2 regions of the Microbacterium sp. EG9 genome follow, and region 2 is predicted to be linked to the other one. Evidence: predicted binding sites of a transcription regulator. Region 2 holds the regulator's gene; the other holds the start of a gene.
The links. The regulator HspR, encoded in region 2, represses chaperone genes until heat shock. The targets are predictions, from matches to a motif close to AAGTTGAGTCNNNNNGACTCAACTT.
Positions count from the first base shown of each region.

Region 1: a site for HspR is predicted at 1,540-1,564, ahead of AC6CQV_RS11640 (Hsp20/alpha crystallin family protein). Genes of this name have one in related genera too.

Region 1 covers NZ_CM186217.1:2,468,230-2,471,628, forward strand. The annotation lists gene AC6CQV_RS11635 (DUF2804 domain-containing protein) at 1-929, opposite strand, end outside; gene AC6CQV_RS11640 (Hsp20/alpha crystallin family protein) at 1,046-1,501, opposite strand; gene AC6CQV_RS11645 (putative endonuclease domain-containing protein) at 1,798-2,787, shown strand; gene AC6CQV_RS11650 (L-serine ammonia-lyase, iron-sulfur-dependent, subunit alpha) at 2,874-3,399, opposite strand, start outside.
Region 2 covers NZ_CM186217.1:2,808,411-2,811,809, forward strand. The annotation lists gene AC6CQV_RS13180 (potassium channel family protein) at 1-202, shown strand, start outside; gene AC6CQV_RS13185 (DUF2252 domain-containing protein) at 207-1,568, shown strand; gene AC6CQV_RS13190 (heat shock protein transcriptional repressor HspR) at 1,575-2,018, opposite strand; gene AC6CQV_RS13195 (DnaJ C-terminal domain-containing protein) at 2,021-3,004, opposite strand; gene AC6CQV_RS13200 (nucleotide exchange factor GrpE) at 3,020-3,399, opposite strand, start outside.

The sequences.
Region 1 (3,399 bases), 340 kb from region 2:
CGCGAGGCGACGACCCCGAGGCTGGTCGCCGACCGCTTGTCGAACGCGGGCTCGAACACCGCGTCGAGACCGCCGCCGCGCACCCGCCACGGACGCAGCGGCGTGGCGAGGTCGTAGTCCCAGGCGACGGGGACGGAGATCTTGTGCAGCACGCCGTCGACGACCACGCCGTTCTCGGTCGCCCCCGTCCCATCGGTCCAGCGCCCGCCCACCTGGATGCCGAACGTCCGGCCGTCGGCGAGCAGACCCGACCCGGCGCCCCAGTTCCACGCGACGTCGTACGGCCAGCGGCCCCGCCCGTGATCCAGGACCGCCCACGACCCGGCCGGCACGTCGTGATCGATCCCGTCGAGGGTGAGCGTGCCGGATGCCGGCAGCGCGACGTCCTTCACGGTGTACTGGAAGCGCCGGGACGACCACGGCACCACGACGGCGAGCAGGTCATGGCCGGGCGGCCGGGTCACGGTGATGTCGAACGACGCGGCGGGGATCTCCGCGTGCAGCCGCCAGAGCTGCCCGCGCTCGGCGGGCGCGATGGTCGCCGCGAAGTCGCGATGACGGGCGATCGTGATGCCCGTGCCGAGCGAGCCGGGCAGCGACACCTCGCGCGAGGGCAGGACGGTGGCGTTGCGGGACCACGTGCGTCCGGTGGCACGGTCGCGGATCCACACTTCGTGGACCGCGGCGTAGTCGAGCGACGACACGGTCAGCGACACGATGTGCGTGGGCGTGATGACGTTCCAGTACTCCCACCGCTTGTTGCGACCCCACGACCGCACGAACCGGCCGCGCCCCCGGCCGATGCCGTCGGTGTCGACGAGGGGCCTCCGGCTGAACCCGATCGCGGCCGGGTTCAGCCGGCCGTCGGGGCGCGTGAGGGAGACGGGTGCGGTGAGCTCGCGCTCGTGCGCGGCGGGGAGGTCGGGCATCGGCATCCTTGCTGACGTTCCGGGTCGGGTGCTTCGACACTAGCGCTGTCGACGCGAACCGCCCCGGTCCGAGGCGGACGCGGGGCGGTTCGGGCGGTGGCGCAGGGCGCCGACGGTCACGGCTCGACGGGCTGCGGCTCCTGTGCCGACGCGTGGGCCTGGATCGTGGGCGCGCCGCCGTCGGCGACGACCTGGACCTTGCGCGGCTTGGCCTTCTCGCTCACGGGGATCGTCACGGTGAGCACGCCGTTGCTGTAGGTCGCGGCGATGCCGTCGGTGTCGATGCCCTGGCCGAGGTTGAGCTGGCGCAGGAAGCTCGCGGTCTCGCGCTCGCGCGTGATCCACTTCACTCCCTCGCCCTCGGTGAGGGTGCGCTCGGCGCGGATCGTCAGCAGCTGGCCGTCCACGTCGATGTCGACCGAGCCCGGATCGATGCCCGGCAGGTCGGCGCTCAGCACGTAGTGGTCGCCGTCGCGGTAGAGGTCCATCGGCATCCGGCGCGGTCCGCGGCGCGTGTCGAAGAGGCCCGACGCGATGCGGTCGAGGTCACGGAACGGGTCATACGTGGCCATTGTTCTCTCCTGTTCGTGTATGGCTCTGTGAGTTCTGAAAGTTGAGCCTCATCGACTCAACTAACTTCAGATTAGCACTCACCCCAGGAGAGTGCCAACGGTTCACGCACAGCGAACCCTCCGACCTGCCCGGGCTCAGTTGACGCACGAGCCGGAAACCACGCCACCGTTTCCGGCGTCGGCGCCAACTCGCCGGGCAGCGCCCTCCTCCTCCCCAGACGGCGCACCCGCGCACGTTCTCCACGGGGCCTCGCGGCGCGGCGCGCGACGGCAGCGAATGCGCCCACGCTGAGGGGATGCCGCGCCCACCACACCCGCTTCCGTCGACTCTGCCCCAGGTCTTCACCGCCGCCGATGCGGCGGCGGCGGGCGTCTCCCGCGGACGACTCGCGGCGCGCGACCTGGACGCACCCTTCCGCGGTGTCCGCCTCCGGCGTGAGGCAGACGACGCGGCGACGCTCGGCGAGGACGCCCCGGACGAGATCGCGCGGCGCGCCATCCTGCGTCGCGTCCGCGCGCACGTGCTGGTGCTTCCGCCCCACGCGTTCTACATCGGAACGACGGCGCTCGCGATCCACGGACTCCCCCTCCTCGACGCGGATGCCGCGGCATCCGGCGACCTCGACGTCGCCGTGCCTGCGCCGCACCGTGCGCTCCGGCGGACGGGCATCGCCGCCGTGCAGGTCGCGCCGATGCTCGTCCACTCCACGGTCCGGGCCGGAATTCCCGTCGCGACGCTCGGCTCCACCTGGGCGATGCTCGCCCGTGAGCACTCGACACGCGATCTGGTGGTCATCGGCGACGCGATCATCCGCGTGCCCCGCGACGGATGGGGGCGGCGTGTGCCCGAACGCCAGCTCGCCAGGCCCGAGAACCTGGGTGCGGCCGTCGCCGCAGGACGCCGACAGGGAATCGGGAAGCTCCGGGCAGCACTCCCCCTGCTGCGCACGGGCAGCATGTCGCCGCTCGAGACCGACTGGCGACTGTCGCTCATCGGGACCGGCCTGCCGGAGCCCGAGCTCGACGTCGAGGTGCGCACCTCGGACGGGCGATTGCTCGGCATCAGCGACGGCGCGTTCCGGGCTCACCAGGTCGCCGTCGAGATCGAGGGTGATCACCACCGCACCTCGCGTCGCCAGTGGGCGCGGGACCTCCAGAAGTACGCCGACTACGCGAACCTCGGCTGGGACGTCGTACGCCTGACCTCCGCGCACATCCGTCAGGATCCGTCCCGCGGCGCGGCGCTGGTGCGCGCCGCCCTCGCGCGCCGCGCCGCGCCTGCGTGACCGGCCGCTCGGTGGGCCCGTTCGCTAGAAATGGCAGCACGGTTTGCGGCGCGAGCGCCAACCGAACCGCGGCTGCGAGCCGGTGCTCAGCACTCCACGACGTTGACGGCGAGACCGCCCTCGCTCGTCTCCTTGTACTTCGTCGACATGTCGATGCCGGTCTGGCGCATCGTCTCGACGACGGCGTCCAGCGGCACGTAGTGGGTACCGTCGCCGCGCAGCGCGAGACGCGCCGCCGTCACGGCGGTGGAGGCCGCGATGGCGTTGCGCTCGATGCAGGGGATCTGGACGAGCCCGCCGACGGGGTCGCAGGTGAGGCCCAGATGATGCTCCATCGCGATCTCCGCGGCGTTCTCGATCTGACGGTTCGTCCCGCCCATCACGGCCGTCAGCCCGCCGGCCGCCATCGCGCACGCCGAGCCGACCTCGGCCTGGCATCCGCCCTCCGCACCAGAGATCGACGCGTTCGCCTTGAACAGCGAGCCCAGCGCCGTCGCCGTCAGCAGGAACCGACGGATGCCGCGGCGCCGGTTCGCCTCGGCGAGCGCCTCGGCCGAGGCCACGACCGTCTCCGGCGCGGGATCGGTCTCGCCGTGCAGGCCGAGCAGCGCC
Region 2 (3,399 bases):
CCCGGTGACACCGCTCGGTCGGACGATCGCCGTGGGGCTCATGATGGGAGGGCTCATCGTGCTGGGTGTCACCAGCGCCACGGTGATCTCCGCGCTCACCGACCAGATGCACCGGGTGGGCCAGCGTCTCCAGCACGAACGCGCGCTCGACGCCGCCCGCGGCTCGACGCCGGGGGACGCCGACGATTCGATGCCATCATGAGCGCATGACCCTCGCTTCCTGGACAGCGCCCACGAGCCGGCAGAGCGCGCACGAGGAAGGCCGCCGCGAGCGCCGACGCTTCCCCCGGAGGATGCTGGCCGAACTGCCGACGCGCCGACGCGACCCCCTCGGCATCCTCTCCGCCCAGAACGCCGCTCGCGTCGCTGAGCTCGTGCCGCTGCGCGACGAGCGCATGTCGGCCAGCCCTTTCGCGTTCTATCGCGGCACCGCGGCGCTCATGGCGGACGACCTCGCGGCGGGGCCGACCAGCGGCATCCTCGTCGCGTCGTGCGGCGACGCCCACGTCGCCAACTTCGGCTTCTACGCCTCGCCCCAGCGCACGCTCGTGTTCGATCTCAACGACTTCGACGAGTCGGCGTGGGCCAGCTGGGAGTGGGACCTCAAGCGCCTGGTCGCCAGCATCGTCGTCGCCGGTCAGGCGACCGGACGCGACGACGCGGTCACCGCGGATGCCGCGCGCGCCGCGGTCGTGCGCTACGCGCGGGCCCTCGCCGTCGGCGACACCACGACGCCGCTCGCGCGGTTCTACCAGCACTTCGACGCCGCGGGCGGCCTGATCGGAGGCGACAAGGCGTCGCGGAAGGTGCTGCGTGCGGCGATCGCGGACGCCGAGAAGCGCACCGGCGACAAGGCCGTGCGCAAGATGACCGCCCTCGATCCCGACGGCCGGCTGCGCTTCGTGGAACAGCCGCCGACGATGACCCACGTCACCGACGAGATCGTCGCCGCGGTGGATGCCTCCCTCGCCCAGTACATCGCGACCACCCGCGCCGATGTGCAGCTGGTCCTGTCGCACTACTCGCTGTCGGACGTCGTGCGTCGCGTCGTCGGCGTGGGCAGCGTGGGCACGCGCTGCTACGTGGCCGTGTTCGTCGACGGCGACGGGGCCGCCCTGCTCATGCAGGTGAAGGAGGCCGGCCGCAGCGTGCTCGAGGAGTACGGGGGCGCCGCGCAGCCCGCCGAGCTCGCCTCGTTCGTGGCGAGCCACGGGCAGGGCGGCCGGGTCGTCGCCCTGCAGCGGATCCTGCAGGGCTCGTCCGACCCGTTCCTCGGGCACTTCCGCGGCGCGAGCACCGACTACTACGTGCGCCAGTTCCGCGACATGAAGGGCGGGATCGACGCGGAGACGCTCGAGGACGCGCCCTTCCGGCTCTACGCCCAGGCGTGCGCCACGGTGCTGGCGCGTGCCCACGGCCAATCCCCGAACGCGGCGCGCGTGGTCGGCTACCTGGGTGCGGGGCGGGCCGCCGCAGAGTCCATCGTGGAGTGGGCGTACGGATACGCGGCGCTCTCCCGCACCGACTACGGCGCCTTCGTCGACGCCGTCGGCACCCGCACCGTCTAGTCGCCGCTACTGCTCGGGATCGGCGTCCGCCGCGGGCAGCGGTCGCCACAGGACGACTTCCGTCGCCCGGCGCACGCGCGTGCCGTGGCGGAGGGTCACGACCGACCCCGTCGCCCCCGCCGCGAAGACGCGGGAGCGACGGGCGAGCTCCTCCTGCAGCCGCTGCTCCAGCTCGGCGACGCGACGGCGCAGGCCCCGCGCCTCGTTCTCGAGCTCGATCAGCCGCGAGATGGCCGGCAGGCTCATGCCCTCGGCCGAGAGCGCGGCCACCTCGCGCAGCTGCTTGACGTGACGCAGCGAGTAGCGCCGCGACCCGCCCTGGGTGCGGCCGGGGACCACCAGGCCCAGCCGGTCGTACTGGCGGAGGGTCTGCGGGTGCATGCCGGCGAGCTCGGCGGCGACGGCGATCGCGAAGATCGGGGCCTCCTCGTCGGGCTGCTCGTCGCTCATCGTCACTCCCGGGCCCTGGCCATGAGGTCGGCGCGCGGATTCTCCTTCGGCTCCAGCTCGTGGAAGCGCTCCAGCGCCTCCTTCGCCTGGTCGTCCAGGTGCGCCGGGACGGCGACCTGGACCTCGGCGAGCAGATCGCCCGTGCCCTTCGCGGTGTGGACCCCTCGGCCCTTGACCCGCAGCACGCGACCCGACGGGGTGCCGGGCGCGACGCGGAGCTTCACGGGATCGCCGCCGAGCGTCGGCACCTCGATCGTCGCCCCCAGCGCCGCCTCCGTGAAGGTCACCGGGACGGTCACGCGCAGGTTGAGCCCGTCGCGCGTGAACACCGGATGCGGCCGCACGGTGACGCTCACGACGACATCGCCCGCCTCGCCGCCGTCGGGCGACGGCCGTCCGCGTCCGCGCAACCGGATCTTCTGGCCGTCGGAGACGCCGGCCGGGATCTTCACCTTGAACGGCTTGCCGTCCTCGCCGGCGAGCGTGATGGTCTCGCCCTTGACGGCGGTCTGGAAGTCCAGCGTGGTGCGCGCGGTGACGTCGGCACCGCGCTGCGGACCGCCGTAGCCGCGGAATCCGCCGGTCGACTGACCGAAGCGTCCCGAGCCGAAGCCGCCGCCCTGGCCGAACATCGAGAACAGGTCGTCGAAGTCGGCCGACTGCGCCGATCCGCGCGACTGGCCGAAACGGCTGAAGACGTCCTCGAACCCGCCGGCACCCGCGCCGGGCGCCTGGAAGCGTGCGCCTCCGGCGCCCATCGCGCGGATCTGGTCGTACTCCTCGCGCTGGGCCTTGTCGGAGAGCACGGCGTACGCCTCGCTCATCTCCTTGAACTTCGCCTCTTTCGCCGGGTCTCCCTGCGTGGAGTCCGGGTGGTAGGTGCGCGCGAGCTTGCGGTACGCCTTCTTCAGGTCGGCCTCGGACACGTCCTTGGAGACGCCCAAGACCTTGTAGAAGTCCTTGTCGAACCAATCCTGACTGGCCATGGACACCTCCTCCCGTCAGTCGGCGGAACCGGCGACGACGACCTTGGCCGGTCGCAGTTCGATCGTGCCCAGGCGGTAGCCGACCTCGACGACATCGAGGATGGTGCCGTCCTCGACCCCGCCGGGGTTCGGGGCGTGGAAGATCGCCTCGTGCTGCTGCGGGTCGAAGGCCTCGCCGGCGACGCCGTAGGTCTCCACCCCGAGGCGGGCGACGACGGCGCGCAGCTTCTCGGCGATCGCCAGCAGCGGCGAGCCCTCGACCAGATCGCCGTGCTTCTCGGCACGGTCGAGGTCGTCGAGCACGGGCAGCAGTCCCTTGGCGACCGAGCCCTTCGCGCGGGCGATCTCCACCTCGCGCTGCTCCTCGGTGCGCCGTCGGTAGTTGGCGTACTCGG